4 regions of the Streptomyces sp. NPDC093795 genome follow, and region 3 is predicted to be linked to each of the others. Evidence: riboswitches for the same ligand, from Rfam matches in the RefSeq annotation. Region 3 holds a riboswitch; each other region holds the start of a gene.
The links. Region 3 has a riboswitch for cyclic di-AMP ahead of ACIRB7_RS12530 (transglycosylase SLT domain-containing protein). Riboswitches for the same ligand answer to the same signal wherever they lie in the genome.
Positions count from the first base shown of each region.

Region 1 (7,050 bases), on a different contig from region 3:
GGGGTACGGCGCCCGTGGTGCTGACCGTGTCGGCTGTGCCCGCGGTGCTGACCGTGTCGGCTGTGCCCGCGGGTGCCTGCGCCGTGGCGGGCCGGGGATCGGCCGGGGCCGCGGGGCTGCTCTGGGCCTCCGTTCCCGTGGGCCGGAGACCGGTCACCGACCCCGTACCGCCGCCCCCTCCCTTCCCCTGCGCCGCCGGTCGCGTGCTCGTCGCGATCGCGAGGGCCTCCGCGAGGCCGCCCATCTCGACGTGGACGACGACGACCGGCTTGGTCGGGGCCGGGGCCGAGGCGACGGCCTCGCGGAGGCTGGCGGCGAGGACCTCCCCGTCGCCGAACTCGGTGGCGCCGTTCTCGCCGACCCAGGGGATCGCGTTCACGACGACCGCGTCGGAGGTCTCGTCCGCGAGCGCCGCGGCCAGCGCGTCCCGGAAGTCCGCCGGCTCCGCCGCCGTCGTCAGGTCGAGCGGCCGCAGCGGGCGCAGCCCCTCCGTCAGGCAGGCGTCGTACGTGAGGAGGCCGAGGGACTCGGAGTTGCCGAGGATCGCGACCCGGGGCCCGGCAGGCAGCGGCTGGGCGGCCAGGAGCAGTCCCGCGTCCACGAGTTCGGTGACCGTGTCGACGCGGATGACCCCGGCCTGGCGGAGCAGGGCCGAGACCGTGGCGTGCGGGATGCGGGTGACGGGCACCCGGTGGCCGGGCGGGGCGCTGCCGCTGTGCCGGGCACCCTTGACGACGACGACCGGCTTGACGGCGGCGGTGCGGCGGGCCAGCCGGGTGAACTTCCGGGGGTTGCCGATCGACTCCAGGTAGAGGAGGACGACGTCGGTCCCGGGGTCGTCGTACCAGTGCTGGAGGAAGTCGTTGCCGGAGACGTCGGCGCGGTTGCCCGCCGAGATGAAGGAAGACAGGCCCGCGCCACGCCGGTGCAGTCCGGCGAGGAGGGCGATGCCGATCGCGCCGGACTGGGTGAAGAGTCCGATGCGCCCGGCGGCCGGCATCTGCGGTGCGAGGGAGGCGTTGAGCCGGACGTCGGCGGTGTTGATGATCCCGAAGGCGTTGGGGCCGATGATCCGCATCCCGTACGAGCGGGCCTGACGGACGAGCTGGCGCTGCCGCTCGCGCCCTTCCGCCCCGCTCTCCGCGTACCCGGCGGAGAGGACGACGAGGCCCCGTACGCCGTGCTCGCCGCAGTCCGCGACGGCCTCCGGCACCCGTTCGGCGGGGACGGCGACGATCGCGAGGTCAACGGTCTGCCCGATGGCGCCGACGGAGGGGTACGCGGGGACGCCGTCGAACTCCGCGGCCGCGCCCTCACCCCCGGCGCCCCCGGCGAGCGCGGCGAGCGCGGCGTTGACCGCGTACACGCGTCCGGTGAAGCCGGCCCCGAGGAGGTTACGGAGGACCGTGCGGCCGACGCCTCCGGCGGCGCGCCCGGCTCCGACGACGGCGACCGACCGGGGGGTCAGGAGGCGCTGCACGGAGCGCGCCTCGGCCCGCTGCTCCCGTGCGCGCTGGACGGCGAGGGAGCGGTCGGTGGGTTCGAGGTCGAGGTGGAGCCGTACGGACCCGTCCTCGAAGCTGCGCTTCTGGGTGTAGCCCGCGTCCGTGAAGACCTTGATCATCTTGGTGTTGGCGGGCAGGACCTCGGCGGCGAAGCGCCGGATGTCCCGCTCCCGCGCGACCGCCGCGATGTGTTCGAGGAGGGCGGAGGCGACTCCGCGTCCCTGGTGGGCGTCCTGGACGAGGAAGGCGACCTCGGCCTCGTCGGCCGGCGCGGAGGCCGGCAGTCCGCGCTCGTTGATGCGGTCGTAGCGGACGGTGGCGATGAACTCGCCGCCCACCGTCGCCGCGAGCCCGACCCGGTCCACGAAGTCGTGGTGGGTGAAGCGGTGGACGTCCTTGGCGGAGAGCCGGGGGTAGGGGGCGAAGAAGCGGTAGTACTTCGACTCGTCCGAGACCTGCTCGTAGAAGCTGACGAGGCGGTCGGCGTCGTCGGCGGTGATGGGCCTGATGCGCGCGGTGCCGCCGTCGCGGAGCACGACGTCCGCTTCCCAGTGGTCGGGGTAGTCGTGGTCCGGTGGTTCCGGACGCGCCGGTCGTGCCGGGTGTTCCGCCGCTTCCGACTGTTCCGACGCGCTCTGCATGGGGTCAGCCTACGGCCGCGACACGGCGGTGGCACGGGTCGCGCGGTGGGTGTACGCCGTGCATGGTGGGGTCACTCCGTGCAAGGTGGTGAGCACGCCGTGGGCGGCGGGGGCGGGCCGAGAGGCGGTCCGGTCCCGGGCCGAAGGTCGGCGTGAGCACGGAGCATCCCGTGAGAGACTGGTCTAGACAACCGCTTAAGACTTGAAGGGCAACACCATGGCTGAGCGCCGCGTCAACGTCGGCTGGGCCGAGGGCCTGCACGCCCGCCCCGCGTCCATCTTCGTCCGTGCCGCCACGGCTTCCGGCGTTCCGGTGACGATCGCCAAGTCCGACGGCACCCCGGTGAACGCCGCCTCCATGCTCGCGGTGCTCGGCCTGGGCGCGCAGGGCGGCGAGGAGATCGTCCTCGCTTCGGAGGCCGACGGCGCCGAGGCCGCTCTGGACCGTCTGGCGAAGCTGGTCGCCGAGGGTCTCGACGAGCTCCCCGAGACCGTCTGACCCGGGTCGACCTCTCCCGTACGACGAAAGGCCGTGGCCGCCGGAATTCCGGCGGCCACGGCCTTTCGCATTTCCACCGACCCGGATTCGGCCCGCTTTTGGGCAGCACGGAACGCGGGCCACGGAATTGCTATTCTTTGTATACGGTGTGCGCGTTAATTCCGGACGCTCGCCGTGTTGACGACATGTTGCGAAACCCTCACGTGCCCGCGCTCCGGCCTTTTGAGCCGGTGCAGCGGCTGCGAGCGCTCCGCGTGCAGCGCGGTCAGCGCCCGCGCGCGCTCGGCGTCACCGCGCGCCACGGCGTCCACGATCGCGCCGTGTTCGGCCCAGGCCTCCACCGGCTGAGCGGGCTGCTCGACCGCGTACATCCAGGCGATCTTGTGGCGCAGCTGGGTCAGCAGCGCTGTCAGGGCCGGGCTGCCCGAGGCCTGCGCCAGCGTCTCGTGGAACCAGCCCCCGAGCGAGCGCAGGTCCTCGCCCTGGCCCCGTCTCGCCCGCTCCTGCCCCAGTCTGACCAGGCCCCGCAGCACCTTGAGGTGGGCCTCGGTGCGCCGCTGGGCGGCACGCGCGGCGCCCAGCGGTTCGAGCAGCGCCCTCATGTCGAGCAGGTCGGCCGCCTCCTGCTCGGTGGGCTCGGCGACGTGCGCGCCCGCGTGGCGGCGGGTGACGACGAAGCCCTCGGACTCCAGGGTGCGCAGGGCCTCGCGGACCGGGACGCGGGAGACGCCGTACCGGCGGGCGAGCTGTTCCTCGGTCAGCCGGCTGCCCCGCTCGAAGACGCCGGAGACGATGTCGTCCCGGATCGCCGTGCATACCGAGTGCGCGGGAATGCGCATGTCCGACCTCCGCCTTGGTCTGCGCGAGACAATTCTGCGACGCCTGTTCTGCGCCCGATCTGCGACTCTATTGCAGCGCGCCGGAATTTCCGATGCCTCAGCGAAATATGGAAGCCTTTTTGACCGACGAAAAGCCCCGGCTCAGCACGAGCCGGGGCTTTTGCGACGTTGAGGTGGGCGTGCGTCAGACGCTGACGCCGCGCGCGCGGAGGTAGGCGAGCGGGTTGATGTCGGAGCCGTACTCGGAGCTCGTGCGCGCCTCGAAGTGGAGGTGCGGGCCGGTCGAGTTGCCGGTCGAGCCGGAGATGCCTATCTGCTCGCCCGGTTCGACGCTCTGGCCGACGTACACGCCGATGGAGGAGAGGTGGCCGTACTGGGTGTACGTGCCGTCGTTCATCCGGATGACGATGTTGTTGCCGTACGCGCCGCCCCAGCCGGCCTCGACGACGGTGCCGGAGCCGACGGAGACGACACTGCTGCCGTAGCCGGCGTGGAAGTCGACGCCGGAGTGGCTGCCGGAGGACCAGAGCGAGCCGCCGGTCTGGTAGCCGGTGGAGACGTACGAGCCGGCGACGGGGAGCTGGAAGGAGTTCAGGCGGCGGCGCTCGGCCTCACGGGCGGCGCGCTCCTCCGCCTCGCGGATCTCCTTGGCGCGGGCCTCCGCCTTGCGCTTCGCCTCGGCCTCGGCCTTCGCCTTGGCGGCGGCCTCGAAGGCCTCCTGCTCCTGGGCGGCGGCCTGGGCGTTGATCCGGTCCACGAGGGAGTCCTCGGTGATCACCTTGGTGAGGCCGGTGTCCTCGACGGAGCGGTTGTCCGCGTCGGCGGCGAGCGCCGGGGAAGCGAGGGTTCCGATGACGCCGGTGGTGGCGAGGGTCGCGGCGCCGGCGAAGCCCACGCTGCGGCGCGCCATCCGGCTCGACCCACGATGCTTCCCGGTGGCACGGGTGAACGCCATGTAGTGGCTGATCCTTTCCTTCCTTCTCGCCTACCGGGTTAGCTGACGGGTTCGGAGCAGGAAGGTCTCCTACGAGCCCCTCCGTACGAGACGAAGGCGCCCGATTCACCCCAGGGACTACGTATGGGTCCCCGGCTCCCCAGGCTCGCGCCTGACGGGGACTCGGCGATGACTGTCCGGGTGCCGCGGGTGCGGCGGGTGCAACTGCCGAACAGACGCACCGACGCTATGCGGATCATCTTTCAATCACCAACCGGACTCGCCAGTTTGTAAGACATGCCACAGGGCAAACGATCACCCTTGCGCTTAATACGGACAAAGGGGAGGGCTCCGACGAAACATGCCGTCGGAGCCCTCCCCTTACCGGATCAGAGCCGGGTCAGACCGTGTCGGAGCCGGGCCGGGAGCCGGGCCGGGAGCCGGAATCAGCCGGTCACGACGGTGACTTCACCGATGCCGAGCGCGCGCACCGGGTCCGCGATCTGCGCCGCGTCGCCCACGAGCACGGTGACGAGCCGGTCCACCGGGAAGGCGCTGACCACGGCCGCGGTCGCCTCGACCGTGCCGGTCTCGGCGAGCCGCGCGTACAACTGGGCCTGGTAGTCGTCGGGGAGGTGCTGCTCGACCTGGTCGGCGAGCGTCCCGGCGACCGAGGCGGCCGTCTCGTACTTGAGCGGGGCGACCCCGACCAGGTTCTGCACGGCCGTCTCGCGCTCGGCGTCGGTGAGACCCTCGGCGGCCAGCGTCCGCAGCACCTTCCACAGGTCGTCGAGCGCCGGGCCGGTGTTGGGCGTGTCGACGGAACCGCTGATGGCGAGCATCGCGGCGCCGTTCCCCTGGCTGTCGGAGCGCAGTACCTGCCCGAAGGCACGCACCCCGTACGTGTAGCCCTTCTCCTCCCGCAGCACCCGGTCGAGTCGCGAGGTGAGGGTGCCGCCGAGGCAGTACGTGCCCAGGACCTGGGCCGACCAGACGCGGTCGTGCCGGTCGGGGCCGATCCGTCCGATCAGCAACTGGGTCTGGACGGCGCCGGGTCGGTCGACGATGACGACCCGTCCGGTGTCGTCGGCCGAGATCGGCGGCATCGGGAGCGGCTCGGCCGGCTCACCGGTCCAGGCGCCCAGGGTCTCGGCGAGGACCTTGTCCAGGTCGACGCCGGTCAGGTCGCCGACGACCACGGCGGTGGCCGTGGCGGGCCGGACGTACGCCTCGTAGAAGGCGCGGACCGCGGCCGCGTCGATCGCCTTGACGGTCTTCTCGGTGCCCTGGCGCGGCCGCGAGATCCGCGACTCGGCCGGGAAGAGCTCCTTGGAGAGCTGCTTGGCGGCGCGACGGGCCGGATTGGCCGTCTCGTGCGGGATCTCGTCGAGCCGGTTGCGCACCAGGCGCTCGATCTCGGTGTCGAGGAACGCCGGGGCGATCAGGGCCTCGGAGAGCAGCCCGAGCGCCTTGGGCAGCCGGGAGACGGGAACCTCCAGGGAGACCCGTACGCCCGGGTGGTCGGCGTGCGCGTCGAGCGTGGCGCCGCAGCGCTCGAGGTCGGCGGCGAACTCCTCGGCGCTGCGCTGGTCCGTGCCCTCGGAGAGCGCGCGGGCCATGATGGTGGCGACGCCGTCGAGGCCGGCGGGCTCGGCGTCCAGCGGGGCCGGCAGGAACAGCTCCACGGCCACGACCTGCTGGCCGGGACGGTGGCTGGTCAGCAGCGTCAGACCGTTGTCCAGCTTCCCGCGGTCCGGGGCGGGGAAGGCCCAGGGCCTGGCGGCACCGGGCTCCGGCTGCGGGTGGAAGTCCATGCTCGTCAAAGACACGGCAGCGTCGGTCACTGGTCCGCTCCCTCTGCATCGTCATCGCCGTCGGCGGTGTCGTCGTCGCTCTGTTCGGTCGCCAGGGGCTCGTAGACGAGCACCGCGCGGTTGTCGGGGCGCAGCTTGGCCGCGGCGGCCGCCCGCACCTCGTCGGCGGTGATGTCCAGGACCCGGTCGACGGCCGTGAGGGCGAGCTGCGGGTCGCCGAACAGCACGGCGAACCGGCACAGTTCGTCGGCGCGGCCCGCGACGGTGCCGAGACGGTCGAGCCACTCGCGCTCCAACTGGGCCTGCGCGCGCTCCATCTCCTCCGGCGTGGGGCCGTCGGCGGCGAACCGGGCGAGCTCCTCGTCGACGGCCGCCTCGATCTGCGGGACCTCGACGCCGCCGGAGGTCTTGACGTCCAGCCAGCCGAGCGAGGGCGCTCCGGCGAGCCGCAGCAGGCCGAAGCCGGCGGCGACGGCCGTGCGGTCGCGGCGGACCAGACGGTTGTGCAGACGGGACGACTCGCCACCGCCGAGGACCGTCAGGGCCAGGTCGGCGGCGTCGCACTCGCGCGTGCCGTCGTGGGGCAGCCGGTAGGCGGCCATCAGCGCGCGGGCCGGGACCTCCTCCTCGACGACCTCACGGAGCTGCTCGCCGATGACCTCGGGCAGGTCGCCGGGGCGCGGTGCGGGCTTGCCGTCGTGGCCGGGGATGGAGCCGAAGTACTTCTCGACCCAGGCGAGGGTCTGCTCCGGGTCGATGTCGCCGACGACCGAGAGCACCGCGTTGTTCGGGGCGTAGTACGTGCGGAAGAAGTTCCG
Region 1 is NZ_JBIWIO010000014.1:113,849-120,898, reverse strand. It holds gene ACIRB7_RS31145 (GNAT family N-acetyltransferase) at 1-2,146, opposite strand, end outside; gene ACIRB7_RS31140 (HPr family phosphocarrier protein) at 2,364-2,645, shown strand; gene ACIRB7_RS31135 (GntR family transcriptional regulator) at 2,801-3,484, opposite strand; gene ACIRB7_RS31130 (M23 family metallopeptidase) at 3,669-4,439, opposite strand; cyclic di-AMP (ydaO/yuaA leader) riboswitch at 4,452-4,617, opposite strand; gene ACIRB7_RS31125 (M16 family metallopeptidase) at 4,865-6,262, opposite strand; gene ACIRB7_RS31120 (M16 family metallopeptidase) at 6,259-7,050, opposite strand, start outside.
Region 1: another riboswitch for cyclic di-AMP. It lies ahead of ACIRB7_RS31130 (M23 family metallopeptidase); the one in region 3 lies ahead of ACIRB7_RS12530 (transglycosylase SLT domain-containing protein).

Region 2 (7,050 bases), on a different contig from region 3:
ACGAACTCGTCGAGGCGATCGAGGACGGCGACCGGGAGGAGCTCCGCGAAGAGCTCGGGGACGTCCTGCTCCAGGTCGTCTTCCATGCCCGGATCGCCGAGGAGGACCCGGAGGAGCCGTTCTCCGTGGACGACGTCGCCGGGACGATCGTCGAGAAGCTGATCCACCGGCACCCGCACGTCTTCGGCGACGCGACCGCCGAGACGCCGGAGGAGGTCAAGGCGCACTGGCTGCGGACCAAGGCGATCGAGAAGCAGCGGGAGTCCGTCACCGACGGCGTGCCGCTGGGCCAGCCGGGCCTCGCGCTCGCGACGAAGCTCGCGAGCCGCGTGCGGACGGCCGGTCTCGACGTACCGCTGCCGAAGGGAGAGGGCGTCGGATACGAACTCCTCGCCCTCGCCGCCCGGGCGGAGGCGTCCGGCGCGGACCCGGAGGCGGCCCTGCGCGCGGCGGCCAGGGCGTACCGGGACGCGATCCGCGCGGCGGAGGGCGTCACGTCCTGAGGCACCGCACCGGCTTCTAGGGCGTGTCCGGCCCTGATCCGCCGGGCACGCCCCAGGCCCGCGGCGCGCGGGACTCCGGGTCGTGCCAGAGCGGTGGGGGTGGGCCCAGGAGGCGTTCGGCCGCGCTGCTCGGGCGGACGGTGAAGCCGCCCACGGGCGCCACGGTGTCGTGGTGGACGCGGGCCGGGTCGGTGCCGAGCTCCACGAGCGCCTCGGCGACCTCCGTGAGGAAGCCGGGCGGCCCCGCGAGGTAGACGTCGTGCGCGGCCCAGTGGACGCAGGCCCGCAGCGACTGGAGGAGCCGCTCGGTCGCCTGGGCCTTGGGATGCCCGGGCGCCGAGGTGATGTAGGTGACGCTGAGATGGGGGAGCCGCCCCCTCAGCCGCTCGGCGTCCCACCGTCCGTACAGGTACTCCTTCGCGCGCGCCACGACGAACAGCCGGCCCGTCAGCTCCGGCTCGGCCTCCGCCGCCTCCGCGAGCAGCGCCCGCACCGGGGCCCAGCCCGTACCCGCGCATATATAGGTACGGAGTCCGCCCGGCTCCGTCCGCGCGGTGAGGCCGCCGCCGGGCGCGCTGAGCCGCAGGGTCTCGCCCGGACCCGTCTCCTCGACGAGCGCCGTGCTCATGGCGCCGCCCGGGATCCGGCTCACATGCAGCTCCACCGTGCCGTCCGGCCGGGGCGCGTCCGCGAGGGAGTAGGTGCGCCAGACACGCGGGACGCGCAGCGAGCTGACGCTGACGTACTGGCCGGGGAGGTACGGCAGGGGCTGCCGGGGCCGCAGCGTGAGGACGGCCAGGTCCTCGCCGTACCGCTGGTGCCGGACGACGTCCGCGTCCCACCAGGCCGGCTCCCCGGCCCCGGCCGCCTCGTCGGCGCCCGCCAGCATCAGACCGGCGACACGGCCGTACGCCTCGGCCCAGGCCTTCTCGGCCTCCAGGGTCCAGGCGGATCCGGCGGCGTGCGCGAACGCGGCGAGCAGGCTCGTCCCGACGGCGGCGTAGAGCGGGGGAGAGGCGAGGAACTTGCGGTGGTCGCGGCCGAGCCGGCCCAGGTACTCCGGGAGACCCGGCTCGTCGATGTGGGACACCACGTGCGTGAGCGCGGCGAAGAGCCGGTCCCGCTGGGGCCGCATGTCCGCGGGGAACAGCTCGCGCAGGCCGGGGTTGTTCCAGAAAAGATGCGAGTAGAAGAAGGTGACGGCGTGTTCGGCCCGTCTCTCGACGACCGCGAACGTGCTTCTGAGCATCTGAGGATCCACCGCACGAATCTAGGGCACGGCCCCCCTTCTTGATCACATGATCTCCACACACCTCACCGCCGGGGTCGCCCTGTACCGTCGGGGGGTGAGCACCACCCCCGGCCCCGCCCCCGCCCGTCCGTCTGCCGCGCCGCCCGCCCCCGAGCTCTTCACCTGGGAGTTCGCGAGCGATCCGTACCCCTCGTACGCCTGGCTGCGGGAGCACGCGCCCGTGCACCGGACGACGCTGCCCAGCGGGGTCGACGCCTGGCTCGTGACGCGGTACGCGGACGCCCGGCAGGCCCTCGCCGACCAGCGGCTCTCCAAGAACCCGGTGCACCACGCGGAGCCGGGGAAGACGGGGATCCCCGGCGAGCGCAGCGCGGGCCTCATGACGCATCTGCTCAACATCGACCCGCCCGACCACACCCGGCTGCGGCGGCTCGTGTCGAAGGCGTTCACCCCGCGCCGCGTCGCCGAGTTCGCCCCGCGCGTGCAGGAGCTGACGGACCGGCTCATCGACTCCTTCGCGGAGAAGGGGAGCGCGGACCTCATCCACGAGTTCGCGTTCCCGATGCCCATCTACGCGATCTGCGACCTGCTCGGCGTGCCCCGCGAGGACCAGGACGACTTCCGGGACTGGGCCGGGATGATGATCCGGCACGGCGGCGGGCCCCGCGGCGGGGTCGCCCGGTCGGTGAAGAAGATCCGCGGCTATCTCGCGGAGCTGATCCACCGCAAGCGCCAGGACCTCGGCGACGACCTGATCTCCGGCCTCATCCGCGCGAGCGACCACGGCGACCACCTCACCGAGGCCGAAGCCACCGCCATGTGTTTCGTGCTGCTCTTCGCCGGCTTCGAGACGACCATCAACCTCATCGGCAACGGCGTCTACGCGCTCCTGCGGGACCCGGAGCGGCGGGAGCGGCTCCAGGCCTCGGTCGCGGCGGGCGAGACCGCGCTCCTGGAGACCGCGGTGGAGGAGCTGTTGCGGTACGACGGGCCGGTGGAGATGGCGACCTGGCGGTACGCGACGAGGGCGCTGACCATCGGCGGGCAGGCGATCCCGGCCGGCGACCCGGTGCTCGTCGTGCTCGCCGCGGCGAACCGGGACCCGGAGCGGTTCACTGCGCCGGACACGCTGGACCTCACCCGGCGCGACAACCAGCACCTCGGGTACGGCCACGGCATCCACTACTGCCTCGGCGCGCCGCTCGCCCGGCTGGAGGGACAGACGGCGCTCGCGACCCTCCTGACGCGTCTTCCGGACCTGCGACTCGCCGCCGACCCGGCCGAACTGCGGTGGCGCGGAGGGCTCATCATGCGGGGATTGCGCACGCTTCCGGTGGAGTTCTCCCCGTCCGTACCGCTCCGCCACAGTGACGGCGTGTCAGAAATGTGATCTTCGCGTGATCGTGCGGCCATCGACTTGTGACGAGCGTTCGAATACCGCTACGTTCACCGCACTCTCAGCCGTCACGCGAAAGGCGCTCCTATGCGTTCCGGGAACGGACGACACCGTCGCCCCCGTCAGGCCCCCGCCATCGTCGTCGCCGCCGGTGTGACCGGATCCGCGATGGCGCTGCCGCTGCTCGCCGCCGGATCCGCCTCCGCGGCCGACGCCGCCACCTGGGACCGCGTCGCCGAGTGCGAGTCCGGCGGTCAGTGGAGCGCCAACTTCGGCAACGGCATGTACGGCGGGCTCCAGTTCACCCAGGACAGCTGGGAGCGGAACGGCGGCCTGGCGTACGCGCCCAGCGCCGACCTGGCCAGCCGGGCCCAGCAGATCGCGGTGGCCGAGAAGGCCCTCGCGAAGGGCTCCGTCGAGTGGGCCACCTGCGCGCCGATCGCCGGTCTGACGAACGACGGCACGGCCACCGGTGTGGACCCCGGCCCGACCTCCGTCCCGAAGACCCCCACGGGCCCGGTCGTCGAGTCGAACCGTACGGCGGGGCTGCCCGGGGCCTCCACGGGGACCCCGGAGACCACGAAGGGGGCGACGGGCACGGTCACGCCGACCGCTCCCGTCACGCCGGCCCCGCCCACCGGGCCCGTCTCGCCGACGGCCCCGGTCTCGCCGACCGCTCCGGTGAGCCCCACCGCACCGACCGGCTCGACCACCCCGACCGCCCCGAGCGGCTCGACCGACCCGGCCGCGCCGGTCGTCCCGGTCAACCCGGTCGTCCCGGTCACCCCGGTCACGCCCGGCACCCCTGACGCCTCCGTCACGCCCGGTACGCCTGGTTCGTCCGTAACGCCCGGCACTCCGGAAGGTGACGCGTCGTCGGCCACGCCCGGCACCGGCAAGCACCGGGGCGATGCCGCACCGGAGGAAACCGGCAAGGTGGACACTTCACCTGAATCGGGTAGACATGCTTCATCCGAGAACAAGCTGACCGAAAGCCCTCTCGCCACGACGCCGGTTGACGCGGCGAAGGATTCGGGCGCAACGGACAGTCAGGACACTTCGGGCGCGTACACCGTGCGGCCGGGCGACAGCCTGTCCGACATCGCGCAGGCGAACGAACTCCCCGGAGGCTGGACCGCCCTCTACGACGCCAACCGGCGCACGGTGGGCATCGATCCGGATCTCATCCTCCCTGGTCAGAGCCTCGATCTGACGGACGGTCCGGTTTCGACGGCCAAGTGATTCGGGCGGGAATGTCCGGTTCTGGGCAAGTGAGACATGAGTCTCTTCACCCCAACTGGCGTGTCCCGTCCGTAACCTTTGCCCCCGTCACCTCTCACCTGCACAAACACCACCTTCCGGAAGCCAAGTAGGGGCGATATTTCCGCAATACGCCTCTTTGAACTTCCGGTGGGTCTGTGTCTACGGTCGTCACCGCTCGCCACCGCGGGCCCCGTCGACCGAAACGCCGAATCCTGCCGTCGGCCGATGGGAACAGTCGTCGCGTAAGCGCCGAAGGCAGGAGTGGGGGACCCAAGGTAAGTGCCGGTCCCGGCCGTTGAGAAAGACGGCCGATGATCGGCTTGGGGTGAAGCCGCGTGCTAGGACACGCGGCCGGGCAACTTTCCGGCCCGAACCCGACAGCTCACCTCACAGGCGTCGGTGAGGAGAATCTCCATGCTGTTTTCCGGCAAGGGCAAACACCGCCGTCCCTCCAAGGCCACCCAGGTCGCCACGCTCGTCGGCGTCACCGGTGTCGCCGTCGCGGCCCCGCTGCTGACCGCGGGCACCGCCTCGGCCGCCACGGCCTCCGAGTGGGACCGCGTCGCCCAGTGCGAGTCCGGCGGCAACTGGTCCATCAACACGGGCAACGGCTACTACGGCGGCCTCCAGTTCTCGGCCTCCACCTGGGCCGCGTACGGCGGCACCGCCTACGCCTCGACCGCCAACCAGGCGTCGAAGTCCCAGCAGATCGCCGTCGCCGAGAAGGTCCTCGCGGGCCAGGGCAAGGGCGCCTGGCCGAGCTGTGGCGTGGGCCTCTCCGGAGCCTCCTACGACGGCGGCTCCGCCGAGTCCGCCCCGCAGCAGGAGGAGCGGAAGGCCGAGCAGCCGACCACCCGCAGCGAGCAGCGCCAGGCCCCGAAGAAGGCCACGCAGCAGGCCCCGCAGGAGCAGGCCCCGCAGCGCGAGGCCGCGCCGCAGGCCGCCAAGAAGACCGTCACCACCCCGACCGGCAAGAAGGTCGAGAAGGGTGACGGCGAGTACAAGGTCGTCTCCGGCGACACCCTCAGCACCATCGCCCAGGCGCACGGCGTCAAGGGCGGCTGGGCCCAGCTCTTCGAGCTGAACGACGAGATCGTCGACGACGCCGACCTCATCTACCCGGGCCAGCAGCTTCACCTGAAGTGAGCCCGGCGGTCCGCGTGAGTCCGGCGGCTCACGCGGCCCCACGACCCTCCCGCGGTGACCACCCCGGTCCGGCGCGCCCGTCCCCCGTGCGCGCCCGACCGGGGTTCCGTCCGTTCCGGGCCGCTCCTTGTGTCCGGGCACACCCGTCGAGGGACGACTGAGGAACGACCTGACGGTTACCGTCCAGTAGATCTGATGTCCTTCGTCCCGAAACGCATGCCCTTGGGTCCTTTTTCGTCCCAGGGGGCGGGCGCCCGGCTGGCCGGAGCCCCCGCGCCGGTTAGGCTCTTGTCGCAAGGCCGAGCGACCCCTGCACCGACCTTGCGTCACATCCAGCGTCACATCCCAGAAGGAGATGCTCGTGCCGTCCATCGACGTCGTCGTAGCCCGGGAAATCCTGGACTCCCGAGGCAACCCCACGGTCGAGGTCGAGGTCGGCCTCGACGACGGCAGCACCGGCCGTGCTGCTGTTCCGTCCGGCGCCTCCACCGGTGCTTTCGAGGCCATCGAGCTTCGCGACGGTGACCCCAACCGCTACATGGGCAAGGGTGTCGAGAAGGCCGTCCTCGCCGTCATCGAGCAGATCGGCCCGGAGCTCGTCGGCTACGACGCCACCGAGCAGCGCCTGATCGACCAGGCCATGTTCGACCTGGACGCCACCGAGAACAAGGGCTCGCTCGGCGCGAACGCCATCCTCGGCGTCTCGCTCGCCGTGGCCCACGCCGCCTCCGAGGCCTCGGACCTCCCGCTCTTCCGCTACCTCGGCGGCCCGAACGCGCACCTGCTGCCCGTTCCGATGATGAACATCCTCAACGGTGGGTCGCACGCCGACTCCAACGTGGACATCCAGGAGTTCATGATCGCCCCGATCGGCGCGGAGTCCTTCTCCGAGGCCCTTCGCTGGGGTGCGGAGATCTACCACACGCTCAAGGGCGTGCTGAAGCGCAAGGGCCTCTCCACCGGCCTCGGCGACGAGGGCGGCTTCGCCCCGAACCTGGAGTCGAACCGCGCCGCCCTCGACCTCATCATCGAGGCCATCAAGGAGGCCGGCTACACCCCGGGCACCGACGTCGCGCTCGCGCTCGACGTGGCCGCGTCCGAGTTCTACAAGGACGGCTCGTACGAGTTCGAGGGCAAGTCCCGCTCGGCCGCCGAGATGACCGAGTACTACGAGGAGCTCGTCTCCGCGTACCCGCTGGTCTCCATCGAGGACCCGCTGTACGAGGACGACTGGGACGGCTGGAACACCATCACCTCGCGCATCGGTGACAAGGTGCAGATCGTCGGCGACGACCTGTTCGTCACCAACCCCGAGCGCCTGGCCCGTGGCATCGAGGAGGGCTCCGCGAACGCCCTCCTGGTCAAGGTCAACCAGATCGGCTCGCTGACCGAGACCCTCGACGCCGTCGAGCTCGCCCAGCGCAACGGCTTCAAGTGCATGATGTCCCACCGCTCCGGCGAGACCGAGGACGTCACCATCGCCGACCTCG
Region 2 is NZ_JBIWIO010000009.1:57,970-65,019, reverse strand. It holds gene ACIRB7_RS23640 (nucleoside triphosphate pyrophosphohydrolase) at 1-503, shown strand, start outside; gene ACIRB7_RS23635 (globin domain-containing protein) at 520-1,752, opposite strand; gene ACIRB7_RS23630 (cytochrome P450) at 1,850-3,145, shown strand; gene ACIRB7_RS23625 (transglycosylase family protein) at 3,239-4,393, shown strand; cyclic di-AMP (ydaO/yuaA leader) riboswitch at 4,652-4,825, shown strand; gene ACIRB7_RS23620 (transglycosylase family protein) at 4,829-5,560, shown strand; gene eno (phosphopyruvate hydratase) at 5,922-7,050, shown strand, end outside.
Region 2: another riboswitch for cyclic di-AMP. It lies ahead of ACIRB7_RS23620 (transglycosylase family protein); the one in region 3 lies ahead of ACIRB7_RS12530 (transglycosylase SLT domain-containing protein).

Region 3 (7,050 bases):
TCGCGTCGAACGGCGGGGCGGTGAAGCACCCCGTCTGGTACCACAACCTCGTCGCCTCGCCACTCGTGGAGCTCCGCGACGGCACGCACGTGTGGGACATGAAGGCGCGTCTGGTCACCGGCGAGGAGCGCCGGGCGTGGTGGGAGCGGGCCGTCGCCGCGTTCCCCGACTACGCCGACTACCAGCGCAAGACCGACCGGGAGATCCCCCTCTTCGTCGTCGAGCGGACCGAGTAGGAACCGGAGGGACCGCCGTCGACCCGGCCGAGCTCGCCGCCGAGCCCGGCCGGTGGTCCACACGGCGGAAGGCTGTCAGCGGCCTGCGTGTGCGGCGCGGTGGATCGTGGCGTCGAGGAGAGCGAGGGCGTCGGCGGCGGTGCGGCCGGGTGCCCGGTTCCACGGCCCGATCAGTTCCCGCCAGCCCCGTGACCGGAGTTCGGCCATGATCCAGGCGGCGGCCTCGTTCATCGTCGTCGCGCTGCCGTAGCCGAGGCGATGAGCGGCGAGCAGGGCGCCGCAGACGCATCGGGCTCCTCGGACGTCCCGCAGCTTGTACGGCGCGTTCTGCCAACCCCACTCCGTCAGGACGAGGCGCGCGTAGCCGAGGTGGACCGAGGGGCGCAGTTCTGGCTGCCCGACGCGTCGCCAGGCGTGCAGTTTGTCGGGGAGTACGGCTCCGATCCGGCCCGGGAGCCGGCGCTCGGCGGGCAGGGGCGGCGGCAGTGCGTCGAGCGCGTCGGCGACGAGCCGGTCCACGGGCAGGGTGAGCAGAGTCCGCCATCTCTCGGTGCCCGGCGCCGTGTCCGGGGCCGTGTCCGGAGCTGTGTCCGGCACGGGGACGGGGGCGCCCGCGGGCGGTGGCGTGGCGGTCAGGTCCGTGACGATCCGCTGCCAGGTGGCGCTCTCGTAGAGCGCTGCGGCCTCACGGTCGAGGGCGTCGGGGCTGATCAGGGAGGCGGAGGGGGACATCCGGGCGGCTCCTCGGTCGGGGTGGCACCATCCTTCAGCACGAATGTCGGGTTTGCGCGTTATGCCCTTGAGTACCCCTTCCGCCGATAGGGCCTTTCCGGCGCTCTTACCTATTAACCGAATTAAGGCGCATTTTCGGACATTGAACACCTGGTGACGCGACTCACTTTCCCGGGAACTCCCCCGCCTCCGGAGCCGCCGCGAGCCCCACCGCGCAAGGAAGTTCGGCGGGCCGGAAGAACGGTCGATCATGAATTCGGGGAATTCCGTGATCCTTTCGCGGGGCCCGCCGCCCCACCCATCTTGTTCTCCGTCGCATTACTGGCCTACGGTCACCTCCATTCGAGCGGATCGCCGAATCCTGCCACCGCTCGAAATACCTCCCTTTCACCCGACGGCAGGAGCGGGGGACCCACGAATACGCCGGCCCGGATTCCGGAACGGCTCGGGGTGAAGCCGCGTGCGCGCGGCCGGACATCTCCAGTCCGAACCCGACAGCTCACCCCGAAGGCGCCGGAGAGGAAACCGTCATGCCTGCACACGGTAAGCACCGCCGCCCCCGACGCCACCCCGTCTCGCGTGGAATCGCGCTGGTCGGAACGGGTGGAGCCGCCCTGGCCCTCCCGCTGATCGCCCCCGCCGCAGCCGGCGCCGCGCCCGTTTCCGGAGCTCCGGAACTCGCCGCCCGGCCCGCCGCCGCCCTCGCCGCTCCCGCCGCCGCGGCGGCCACGGCCAAGGCCCCCACCGCGCCGGCCGCCGCCCGCACCTACACGGTCGTCAGCGGCGACTCGCTTTCCCTGATCGCCCAGAAGAAGGGAATTCAGGGCGGCTGGAAGGCTCTTTACCAGGCCAACAAGAGCGTGGTGGGTGACAACCCGTCACTTATTCGTCCCGGCCTTGAACTGACGCTCGGTCGGGATTCCGCGAAGGCCGCTCCCGCGAAGGCGAAGAAGACCGGTTCGGCCGATCGGGCGAGCCGCTCCGAGCGCCGCCCCGCCGCCCCGGCCGTCGCCAAGGACACGGGCGCCTCCGCGGCGCAGGCCGCTCCCGCCGCCGCTCCCGTCCAGGCCGCCCCGGCCGCCGCCGCCCAGTACGCGAACAACCTCGACGGCTGGATCCGGGAGTCGCTGGACATCATGTCCCAGCGCGGCATCCCCGGTTCCTACGACGGGATCCTCCGCAACATCATGCGCGAGTCGTCCGGCAACCCCCAGGCCATCAACCTCTGGGACTCCAACGCGGTCGCCGGAACGCCCTCGAAGGGCCTCCTCCAGGTGATCCAGCCGACCTTCGACGCGTACCACGTGCCGGGCACGTCCACGGACCTGTTCGACCCGGTCGCCAACATCACCGCCGCCTGCAACTACGCGGCCGACCGCTACGGCTCCATCGACAACGTCAACGGGCCGTACTGATCCCGCTGGTCCCGAAGTGCCGGGTGAACCAGGAGCCGGCGAGTTCCGCCACCTGCTCCAGGGCACCCGGCTCCTCGAACAGATGGGTGGCGCCCTCCACGACGGCGAGCCGGTTCTCGCAGCGCAGCCGGGCCCCGGCCCGCCGGTTGAGGTCGAGGACCAGTTCGTCCCTGCCTCCCACCACGAGCAGCGTCGGGGCCCTGACCTGGGCCAGGTGGTCGGCCGCGAGGTCGGGCCGGCCACCGCGGGAGACGACGGCGGCCACGGAGGACGCGGGATCGGCCGCCGCCCACAGCGCGGCGGCGGCTCCCGTGCTCGCCCCGAAGTATCCGAGGGGGAGGCCGCCGCTCCCGGGCCGGCCGGCGAGCCAGTCCGTGGCCTCGGCGAGGCGGCCGGCGAGCAGCGGGGTGTCGAAGACGCGGGCCCTGTCCCCCGCCTCGGCCTCGGTGAGCAGGTCGAAGAGGAGCGTCCCGAGTCCCGCGCCGTTGAGTGCCGTCGCGACCGCCCGGTTACGGGGGCTGTGCCGGCTGCTGCCGCTGCCGTGGGCGAACAGGACGATGCCGGCGGCGTTCTCGGGCAGCGCGAGCCGTCCTGTGAGCGTGGCTCCGGCGGCGGGAATCCGTACGTCCTCCGCGTGGACGACCGGCCCACGCGTGGCCCGGTTCCGGTCCAGGCAGGCGATGACCTCGGCGTCGGGGGTCTGCGCGAAGTCCCGGTAGAACTGACCGATCGCGTAGAACAGCTCCGGCGTGTGGACGCTCACGGTCTCGTCGGCCTCGCCGCCGAGCCGGGCCGTCCATCCCGGTGGCGCGACCGGCACCGCGAGGACGATCCGGGCGGCGCCCCGGGCGCGTACGACCCGGCAGGCCGCCAGGGCCGTGGCCCCGGTCGCGAGGCCGTCGTCGACGACGAGGACCGTCCGCCCGTCGAGGGGCACGGAGGGTCTGCTGCCCCGGTAGCGCCGGGCCCTGTGGTCGAGCTCGGCGTGTTCGCGCTGCTCCACGGCGGCGAGATCGCGCGCGTCCGCCCCGGTCTCGCGCATCACCCGCTCGTTGACCACCCGTACCCCGCCCTCGCCGAGCGCGCCCATCGCGAGCTCCGGCTGCCGGGGCAGTCCCAGCTTCCGTACGAGACAGATGTCGAGCGGCGCGTCGAGGGCGTCGGCGACCTCGGCGGCCACCGGCACACCGCCACGCGGGAGACCGAGCACCACGACGTCCTGGCCCTTGAAGTGGCCGAGCCGGGTGGCGAGCTGCCGGCCCGCGTCGATCCGGTCGTTGAAGTACATGGCCGCCGTCCTTCCGCCTGCGCGGCTCCGGGCCCGTCCCCGGGCCCGGGGAGAACGTCGGCTGCCCGTCTCTCCAGCGTAGACGTGTCCTCGGCGGCGGCAGGTCAGGGGCGGAGGGTCCCGTCAGGCGGCGAGGAAGGCCTCGATGGCCTCGGCGAGGGCCTGCGGGGTCTCCTCGGGCGCGTAGTGGCCGGCGTCCTTGAGGACTTCGAGGCGCGCGTTCGGGTACCAGCGCAGCCAGGTGGCCTCCATCGCCTCGGTGCCGAGCGCGGGGTCGTGGGCGCCGACGACGAGCAGGACGGGGGTGGGGTTGTCACGGACGCGCTCGTGGAAGTCGGTGCGGGACCAGGAGTCCAGGTAGGCGCGGAAGGCTGTCGCGGAGGAGCGCCCGACGGAGCGCTCGACGAGGGTGCTCAGCCAGGCGTCGTCGTAGCGGCCGCCGGTGGTGTTGTCGATGATCGCGCGCCGGTTCGCCGGTTCCTCCGCGGCTCCGGCGAACAGCTCCCAGGTGTCGCCGTCGAGGGGGAACCCGGCGGCGGAGACGGGAGAGATGCCGATGATCGAGCGGACGCGGTCGGGGGCGTCCAGGAGCATCAGCTGTGCCGCCTTGCCGCCCATCGAGTGGCCGATGACGGAGAAGGAGTCCCAGCCGAGGTCGTCGGCGACCGCGAGGGCGTCGGCGGCGACCTCCTCCATCGTGTAGGCGCCCGTGCGGTCGAGAGCCTCGCCGTAGCCGCGGCAGTCGACGAACGCGTAGGAGCCGTCGGTGTCGCGGAGATGGGCGCGCAGCGAGGCGAAGCTGGTGCGGTCGCCGAACCAGTTGTGCAGCACGAGGGCCCGCCGGGGGCCGTCGCCCTGTACGTCGTACGGAAGAACGCGGTCCGTCATCGTGCCCCCTGAGCGCGAGATGGTGGTGGCGCCGCGCGACTGCGGGCCGGACTGACTACCGAGTGTGACTGTCCAGGCGCATGCGGTCAATACACCCAGGGGTGGAGGCCCGCCTCCGGGATGCAGGGCGTTGCCGGTGGGGGGCATGCTGGCCGTGTGACCTCGCACGGCACGTCCGGCCCCGGCCCGGCCGGCGGAACCGGGCGTCCGTCCGGGACCGGAGCCGCGGACGGGCCTGCTTCCGGTGCGCTGACCTGGGCCCTCGCGGAAGCGGCTCTGGGGGCGGTCGAGGATGTCGGTGGGTACGCGGGCGGGGTGTACCTGCGCTCCGGAACGACGGGGCTGCTCAGGCTCGCGGTCCTGGTGGGGCTGCCGGGGCCCTTGTTCCGGCCGTGGTGGCGGATGCACGAGAACCGGCCGTTCCCGGTGGCCGAGGTGCATCGCTCCGGCCAGCCCGTCCACCTCGCCGACGTCGAGGAGGCGATGCGACGGTTCCCCCAGCTGGTGGCGAGCCTGCCGTTCCCCTTCTCCTCGCTGTACGCGCCGGTCGTCGCGGGCCGTGAGCGGTTCGGGGTGCTCGTGGCCCTGCGGCCGCCGACGCCCGGGGTGCCGGTGGACGCACGGGACCGGAGCCGGATGACGCGGGGAGCGCTCCGCCTCGGCGAAGCCCTCGCCGACCTGGCCCGCCGGGGGACGGTGGTCGAATGGCCCGGCGATCCGGTGTGCGTGCAGCTGTCCACGACGGGCGCCCCGCCGGTCCGGTTCGGCTCCTTCGACTGGGACCTGCGCACGGGCACGGTCACGATGGACGCCGGGCTCCTGGAGATCCTCGGCACGGACGTGACCTCGCCGTGCTCGATCGAGGCGCTGACGGCCCTCCTCGAACCGGAGGACGGGTACGCGCTGTGGGCGGCCGCCCGGCAGGCGACGGGAGCGGACGGACGGCCGGTGGTGCGCAGGTTCCGGCTGAGGGGGCCGGACGGCGGACTGCACCTGCTCGAGGTCTCCTCGCGGGCGCGTACGAGCCCGCCGGAGTCCGCGAGCGGTGCGGGAGGCTCCTCCGGTGAGGGCGGCGGCGCCGTACGGCTCATGTGCACCCTCGTCGACCTCGGCACCGGGCTCATCGGCTCGGACGCCACGGACCGGCTGCCACGGGCGATCCTGGCGATCGACCGCCTGGGCCGCGTCACCTACGTCAACGAGCGCACCGAGCGGCTGCTCGGTCGCCCCCGCGGAGCGTTGGCGGGGCGGCCGTTGTGGGAGGCGCTGCCCTGGTTCGGTCTCCCGTTCCACGAGGAGCAGCTGCGCGCCGCCCTCGTCTCCGGTGAACCGGTGCGCTTCCTGGCCCGGCCGGAGCCCGGCCGGTGGCTGTCGGTCTCGCTGCATCCGGGGCGGGACGGGGTGACGATGGTCCTGGTCCCCGAGGAGGGGCCGGAGCGGATCACGCCGGGGTCGGACGCCGAAAGGGTCACGGACGACACCTACTCCCTGCCCGGTGACCGGGCGGTGGCCCCGTACCGGCCGGTCGCCCTCGCGATCGCGCTCTCCGAGGCCGTGACGGCCCGCCAGGTGTCGGCGGTGGTGACGGAGGAACTGCTTCCGGCGTTCGGCGGGCGCCAGTTGGCCATCTACCTGCTGAGCGACCGGCGCCTGTACCTGGCCTGGGAGACCGGTTTCCCGCCGGGGTTCCTCGAATCCTTCGACGGTGTGGCCCTGGACGCCCGGTTGCCGGGGGTGGAGACACTGACCACGGGCAGGCCGCTGTTCTTCGAGTCGATGGAGCAGCTGGGCCGGACGTATCCGGGGCTTCCGCTGGACGCCCACACGGGGGCGCGGGCGTTCCTGCCGCTGATCGCCTCGGGCCGGCCGGTGGGCTCCTGCATCCTGGGTTTCGACCGGCCGCGCGGCTTCAGTCCGGAGGAGCGGACCGTACTCACGGCGCTCGCGGGCCTCATCGCACAGGCCTTGGAGCGGGCGCAGCGGTACGACTCGGAGTCGGCGGTCGCACGGGGGCTCCAGGACGCGCTGCTCCCGCACCGGCTGCCGGTGCGGGAGGGGGTGGACACGGTGGGCCGGTACCTGCCGGGCACCCGGGGCATGGACGTCGGCGGCGACTGGTACGACGTGATCGAGACGGAGGAGGGGCGCCTCGCCCTGGTCATCGGTGACGTGCAGGGGCACGGCGTGGCGGCGGCGGCCACGATGGGGCAGTTGCGCAGCGCGGTGCGGGCGTTCGCGTTGGGCGGTCATCGGCCGCAGGACGTGATGCGCGGGACGAACCGGCTCCTGATCGACCTGGACCCGGGGCAGTTCGCGAGTTGCTGCTACGTACTCCTCGACCCCGCTACGGGCGAGATGCGGGCGGTGCGGGCCGGGCATCCGCAGCCGCTGCTGCTGCGGCCGGACGGGTCGACGGAGCTGCTCGACCTCGCGGGCGGGGTGGTGCTGGGGGTCGACGACCGCGCGTCGTATCCGGTGACGCGGCTGCGGT
Region 3 is NZ_JBIWIO010000004.1:59,187-66,236, forward strand. It holds gene ACIRB7_RS12520 (nitroreductase family deazaflavin-dependent oxidoreductase) at 1-236, shown strand, start outside; gene ACIRB7_RS12525 (hypothetical protein) at 312-968, opposite strand; cyclic di-AMP (ydaO/yuaA leader) riboswitch at 1,311-1,494, shown strand; gene ACIRB7_RS12530 (transglycosylase SLT domain-containing protein) at 1,499-2,383, shown strand; gene ACIRB7_RS12535 (alpha/beta family hydrolase) at 2,367-3,671, opposite strand; gene ACIRB7_RS12540 (alpha/beta fold hydrolase) at 3,795-4,559, opposite strand; gene ACIRB7_RS12545 (SpoIIE family protein phosphatase) at 4,716-7,050, shown strand, end outside.

Region 4 (7,050 bases), on a different contig from region 3:
TCGGTCACGAGGTCGTGTGGACCGTCCCGTACGCACAGTTCGTGCTCGCGGGCCCGGAGCGGGAGGCCCTGGCATGAGCGACGCCATCCGCCCGTACCGCAGCTACGTCTACGCCTACCCGCACAAGACGGCGTACCGGCCGCTCCCCGACCCGGCACCGGCCCTGGCCTCGCTCTGGCGGGACGAGCCGAAGGACGCGCTCTCCCTCTACGCGCACATACCGTTCTGCGAGGTCCGCTGCGGCTTCTGCAACCTCTTCACCCGGATCGGCGCACCCGACGAGCTGACCAGCCGCTACCTCGACGCCCTCGACCGTCAGGCCACGGCCGTGCGCGAGGCTCTCGGGGACGCGGCGCCGGTGCGGTTCGCGACGGCCGCGTTCGGCGGGGGCACACCCACCTTTCTCACCGCCGGAGAGCTGGAGCGGCTCTGCGACATCGCCGAGAAGCGGATGGGGGTGAATCTGCGGGCGGTGCCGCTCTCCGTGGAGACCTCGCCCGCGACGGCGACCGCGGACCGGCTCGCGGTCCTCGCCGACCGGGGCGCGACGCGGCTCAGCATCGGGGTGCAGAGCTTCGTGGAGGCCGAGGCGCGGGCAGCCGTCCGGCCGCAGCGGCGCGCGGACGTCGAGGCGGCGCTCGGGCGCATCCGGGACACCGGTGTCCCCGTGCTCAACATCGACCTGATCTACGGGATCGACGGCCAGACCGAGGAGTCCTGGCGCTCCTCGCTCGACGCGGCCCTCGCCTGGCGCCCGGAGGAGCTGTACCTGTATCCGCTGTACGTGCGCCCCCTCACCGGCCTCGGCCGGATCTCGCCCGCCGACCGGCTGCGGGCCGACCGGGAGTGGGACGAACAGCGGCTGCGTCTGTACCGGCACGGCCGGGACCATCTCCTCGCGCACGGCTACGAGCAGGTGTCCATGCGGATGTTCCGGCGGACGGACGCCGCACCGCTCGGCCCGGACGACTACGCCTGCCAGACGGACGGCATGATCGGCCTGGGCTGCGGGGCCCGGTCGTACACGTCGGCGCTCCACTACTCCTTCGACTACGCGGTCGACATGCGGGAGATCCGCTCGATCATCGATTCCTACACGGAGACCGAGGACTTCTCCCGCGTCGAGGTGGGCCGCTGGGTCGATGCCGGGGAGGCCCGTCGCCGCCATCTGCTCCAGTCGCTGCTCCAGGCCGAGGGCATGCCGGTCGCGGGGTACGCGGAGCGGTTCGGGTCCTCGCCGTTCGCGGACTTCGCCGAGGAACTGGGCCGGTTCGAGGCGCTCGGCTGGCTGGACGCGGAGGCCCCTGAAGGGCTCCTGAGACTGTCGCCGGAGGGACTCTCGTACTCGGACGGGCTCGGTCCTGAGCTCTTCTCCTCCTCCGTGCGGGCCGCGATGGCCGCGTACGAGCCGAAGTAGGGGGCCGGCATGGAGCTGACCATCGACTCCGGCATGGAGCTGACCACCGACTCCGGCATGGACCTGACGCTGCTCTACCGGGGGCCGCTCTCCTCCTGCGACTTCGACTGCCCGTACTGCCCGTTCGCCAAGCGCCGGGACAGCCGGGAGCAGCTGCGCGCGGACCGGGCCGCGCTGGAACGGTTCACCGGCTGGGCCGCCGCACAGACCGGCGACCGGCTGCGGATCCTCTTCACCCCGTGGGGCGAGGGCCTGGTGCGCTCCTGGTACCGGCGGGCGCTCGTCGAGCTGTCGCGGCTGCCGCAGGTCGAGCGGGTGGCGATCCAGACCAATCTGAGCTGCCGGACCGACTGGCTGGCGGAGGCGGACCCGGAGCGCGTGGCGCTCTGGTGCACGTACCACCCCGGGCAGACGCCCTACGAGCGTTTCCTCGCCAAGTGCGGGGAACTGACGGAGCGGGGCGTCCGGTTCAGTGTCGGCGTGGTCGGTCTGCCCGAGCACGCGGAGCACGCCCGGCGGCTGCGCGCCGCGCTGCCTCCGCACGTGTACCTCTGGGTGAACGCGGCGGAGGGGTACACGTACACCGACGCGGAGGCCGACGAGTGGACGGCGGTCGACCCGCTGTTCCCGTACAGCCGTCATCCGCACCGCTCGGCGGGGCTGCCCTGCCGGACCGGGGAGTCGGTGATCTCGGTGGACGGTGAGGGGACGGTGCGGCGCTGCCACTTCGTCAAGGCCGAGCTGGGGAACCTGTACGACGGTTCGTACCGCGCCGCCCTGCGTCCCCGGGCCTGCCCCCTCGCCGTCTGCGACTGTCACATCGGTTATGTCCACCTGGAGACGCTGCCGCTGTACGACGTGTTCGCCGGCGGGGTCCTGGAGCGGATCCCGGCCGGCGGCCCGTCGTCCCTCAGAGGGGCATGAGGTCGGGGCGCTTGGCCTCGACGTGGTCGCCGGAGCTCTCGCCGCGCAGCCGGCGCCCGATCCACGGCACGAGGTACTCCTTCGCCCAGTTGATGTCGTCCCGGCGCAGCTCCAGCGAGCCGCGCGGGGCTACCGGCGGCCAGGCCTGATCCGGGTCGGCGGGCACCGGCAGGCCGAGGACCTGGGCGGCGCGGAGGGCGACCCGGGTGTGCCCCTCGGCGGAGAGGTGCAGCCGGTCGAGGTCCCAGGCCCGCCGGTCCTGCACGGACCTGAGGGACCACAGGTCGAGGACCGGGCAGTCGTAGCGGTCCGCGATGGCCCGGACGTGGGCGGTGTAGGTGGCGATCTTGCCGCGCAGGTGCCTGAGCACGGGCACGTCACGGGTGTCGAAGCCAGTGGTCACCATGACGGTGCCGACGGCGGAGGTCAGTTCGGCGACGGCCCGCTCGAAGCGCTCGGCCACGTCGTCGGGGTCGCTGCCGGGGCGGATGATGTCGTTGCCGCCGGCGCAGAAGGTCACCAGGTCGGGGGCGAGTTCCTTCGCCCGGGGGACCTGTTCCGCCACGATCTGGTCGAGGAGGCGCCCGCGTACGGCCAGGTTGGCGTAGCGGAAGGCGTCGTGCTCCGGCAGCTGGTCGGCGAGCAGGACCGCGAAGCGGTCCGCCCAGCCGACGTACGTCCCGCCGGGCCCGGGGTCTCCGACGCCCTCGGTGAAGCTGTCACCGATCGCCGCGTACGACCCGAATGCGTTCTTGTCTCTTGATCTCGAATCGTCTGCCACGGGAGCACATCCTTCCCTTTTGGATGTGACCTACGCGACCGTAAGGAGGGGTTGACGCCGGGTGATATATGCCACCGATAAAGAAATTGCCAAGCCGGAATAGATGGGGAAACGCCGGAGGCCCGGCACAGGAGTGCCGGGCCACGCGGGGTGTCGGTGCGTCAGATGGAGACGCCGTGCTGGCGGAGGTAGCCCAGCGGGTCGATGTCGGAGCCGTAGCTCGGCGAGGTGCGGATCTCGAAGTGCAGGTGCGGGCCGGTGGAGTTGCCGGTGGAGCCGGAGAGGCCGATCTGCTGGCCGCCGGTGACGGTCTGGCCGGACGAGATGGAGAGGGAGGAGAGGTGGGCGTACTGCGAGTAGCTGCCGTCGGCGTGCTGGATGACGACCTCGTTGCCGTAGGCGCCGCTCCAGCCGGCCGAGACCACGTTGCCGGCGCCGACGGCGCGGACGGTGGTGCCGGAGGAGGCGATGAAGTCGACACCGGTGTGGTAACCGGAGGACCACATGGAGCCGGAGGCGCGGTACGGGGTGGAGATGCCGCCGCTGACCGGGGCGACCCAGCCGGACGCGGAGGTCGAGGCGCCCGTCGACTCCTGCGCGGAGGAGGACGAGCCGGCGTCCGAGGACGGGGCGGTGGTGGCCGGGGCGGCGGCGCGCTCGCTGCCCCGGGAGGCGCGCGGGGTGTCGCCGTTCTTCGAGGAGGTCTCGGCGGACGGCTCCGGGGCGCTCTTGGGGGCGGCCGCCCGGGGCGCGGCGCTCTTCGGAGCGGAGGCCTTGGCGGTGCTCTTGGCGCCGAGCGTGAGCTTCATGCCGGGCAGGATGAGCGAGGGGTCCTCGCCGACGACCTGGCGGTTGTCGGAGTACAGCTTCTGCCAGCCGCCGGCGACGTGGTGGTCGGCGGCGATCTTCGACAGGTAGTCGCCGCGCACGACGGAGTACGTCTTCGGTGCGGCCTTGGCGGCGGGCGCGGCCTTGGCGGCGGCGAGGGCCTCCACCTGGGCGGCGGCGGTGACGGCCTGGCTGGGGGCGGCAGTCTGCTCGGCGGCGTGGGCCCCGGTGGCGCCGAAGAGCGGGAGGGCGACGACGGCGCCTCCCGTACCGGCGGCGGCGATTCCGCGGGTCAGTCGGTTGGTCTTGGTACGGCGGTGCTTACCCGTCGCGGGCATGGCGAATTCCTCTCCGGCGCCTACGAGGTGAGCTGTCGGGTTCGGACTGGAGATGCCCGGCCGCGTTCTCACGCGGCTTCACCCCAAGCCGTCCTGCGTCGCGGGACCGGCGTACTTCCTGGGTCCCCCGCTCCTGCCACACATGGGATGAGTGGGAATTCCGGACGGTGGCAGGATTCGGCGGTCCGACCGGATTGACGGTGACGCTAGACGAGGGGGTCGGCACGGACAAGCCGCTGATTTCCACCGGCTTTCCCCGCCACGTCTTCCGGCCGGAATTCCGGTCACCCTCTGTGGATGACGGTCCTTCGATGTCCCTTTTCCGTACGGCAATTGGTTCCGGCCGTCGGCCACGATCCGTCACTTCTATGACGCTGCTCACGCGCCGATGCCCATCTCGCCCGCAAACAGGGCGCGTTATACGTAAGGCCTCAATTCGGACAGATCACCCATTCCCGTCCAGGGGGGTGCGCCGACACCCTCCCGCCTGGATGATTGCCCCAGGAACCGATCTCGCTTCGGGCACCCGAACGTCGACCACCAGGAGCACCCGTGACGCAGCAGCTGCCGCAGGTCCCGCCCATCGAAATGACCGAACCCGAGCTGGCCGAGGTCCGCAACTTCCGGGACGTGGGCGGCCTGCCGACGACGGACGGCCGGGCCGTCCGCACCGGGCGCCTCTTCCGCAGCGGCCACCTCGCCCACGCGACGGCGGCGGACGCCGCCTTCCTCGACTCGCTGGGACTGCACACCGTGTTCGACTTCCGGAACATGGCCGACCGGAAGGTCGAGGGTCCCGACGTCGAGCTGCCCGGCGTACGGAACGTGAACATACCGCTCAACGATCCGGCGGAGGGCAAGGAGTTCTGGAAGCTGGTGCGCGGCGGCGACATAACCCAGCTGCGCGAGATCCTCGGTGACGGCAAGGCGGCCGCCAACATGTCCGACTCGTACCGGAAGATGGTGATCGAGCGGACCGCGGAGCACAGCCGGATCCTGCACGCCATGGCTGAGGACAGCCTCCCCGCCCTGATGCACTGCGCGGCCGGCAAGGACCGCGCCGGGCTCTCCATAGCGATCACCCTGCTCGCCCTCGGGGTCGAGCGGGCGGCGATCGAGGCCGACTACGTGAAGTCGAACGACCCGCACCGCCGCTACAAGGTGCGCCGCAGCTCCACCGCCCCGGACGCCATGTCGCCCGAGGTGATGGAGCTGCTGAGCCCGCTCTTCGACGCGCGGGTGGAGTACCTGCGGGGGGCCTTCGAGACGATCGAGGCGACCTGGGGCTCGGTGGACGCCTACCTCGCGACGGGCCTGAAGCTGGCCCCGGAGACCCGCGAGCGCCTGCGGGAGCGCCTGCTCACCGAGGTGTGAGTCCGCCGCCTACCGGTTCTGGCCACCCAGCGCGAAGAGCAGGTAGAGGAAACCGGCGAAGAGGTGGCCGGCGACCAGGTAGGCGAAGAGGCGCAGGACCAGCCCCTTGGGGAACTTGCCCTCCCCACGCTCCTCACCGGTGACCGGTCGTGACTTGTCGGACATGTCGGTCCTCTCGAAGGAATGAAGAGCCACAGGGAAGGATGCCCCACGGGGCTCAGCGCCGGTGCGGGGTCCCGTCGCCGAGGCACAGCTCGGCCGCGGGACTCTGCATCAGGGTGTGGACGAACAGCAGCTCCGCCCCGCCGGGGGTGGCGGCGCCGATCCGGTGCGGGGTGAGCGAGTCGAAGTGCGCGCTGTCCCCGGGATCGAGGACATGCACGGCGTCACCGAGCGCGAGCCGCACCCGGCCCTCCAGGACGTGGATCCACTCCTCCCCCGGGTGGACGCGCACGATGTCGGCCCTGGTGGCGTACGGCACGTGGACCCGCAGGCACTGCAGGGCGCGCCCGGCACCGCCCGCCTGGCGGTAGACCCAGCCGTCGGCCTCGACGGGTTCGGAGCGGCCGGCCCGGACGACGGGGTCGCGCTCGGCCGGTGCCTCACCGAGGAGCTCGGAGACCGTCGTACCGTAGATGCGGGCGAGGGCGAGCAGCATCGGCAGCGAGGGCTGCCGGTTCCCGGTCTCCAGGCGCGAGAGGTGGGCCGGCGAGAGGCCGGCCCGCTGGGCGGCGGCCTCCAGGGTGAGGCCCCGGCGACGGCGCAGACCCCGCAGCTGCGGGGCGACGTCCGGCAGGGCGCCAGGGACGGCGGGGTCCGGCAGGGCGCCTGAGGCAGCGGCGTCCGGCGGTGCGCCGGTGGCGGCGGGGTCCGGGGAGGTCTCCCCGGGGACGTGGTCCATGCGTCCATTCCGCCAGCATCGTGCCTCTGAGGCAAGTTTCTTGCCCCAGAGGCAAAACTCCACGCTCGACCGGATCCGCCGTCAGCGCTGCGCCACCGACTGCTTCACCAGAGTCCTCCCGAAGTCCCACATCAGCCCGCCACCGCCGTGGGCCTCGTCCATGACCGCCGTGAAGGCGGTGACGAACCGGTCCACGTCCGCCTCGTCGATGATCAGCGGCGGGATCAGCTTGATCACCTCCAGGTGGTCCCCGGAGACCTGGGTGAGGATCCGGTGTCGCTGGAGCAGCGGGACGACGACCATCTGCGCGAAGAGCCCCTTGCGGGCCGCCTGGAGCATCGTCCAGCGCCCTCGGAGCCCCAGCGAGGACGGCCGGCCGAACTCGATCCCGATCATCAGCCCGCGCCCGCGGATCTCGTGGAGCAGTTCGTACCGGGGCACGAGCTCCTCCAGGCGGGAGCGGAGCAGGCCGCCGATCCGCCGGACG
Region 4 is NZ_JBIWIO010000005.1:109,004-116,053, forward strand. It holds gene ACIRB7_RS15540 (STM4013/SEN3800 family hydrolase) at 1-77, shown strand, start outside; gene ACIRB7_RS15545 (STM4012 family radical SAM protein) at 74-1,417, shown strand; gene ACIRB7_RS15550 (STM4011 family radical SAM protein) at 1,475-2,341, shown strand; gene ACIRB7_RS15555 (SGNH/GDSL hydrolase family protein) at 2,328-3,122, opposite strand; gene ACIRB7_RS15560 (LysM peptidoglycan-binding domain-containing M23 family metallopeptidase) at 3,284-4,288, opposite strand; cyclic di-AMP (ydaO/yuaA leader) riboswitch at 4,293-4,481, opposite strand; gene ACIRB7_RS15565 (tyrosine-protein phosphatase) at 4,841-5,662, shown strand; gene ACIRB7_RS15570 (DUF6126 family protein) at 5,672-5,827, opposite strand; gene ACIRB7_RS15575 (helix-turn-helix domain-containing protein) at 5,880-6,563, opposite strand; gene ACIRB7_RS15580 (aspartate aminotransferase family protein) at 6,645-7,050, opposite strand, start outside.
Region 4: another riboswitch for cyclic di-AMP. It lies ahead of ACIRB7_RS15560 (LysM peptidoglycan-binding domain-containing M23 family metallopeptidase); the one in region 3 lies ahead of ACIRB7_RS12530 (transglycosylase SLT domain-containing protein).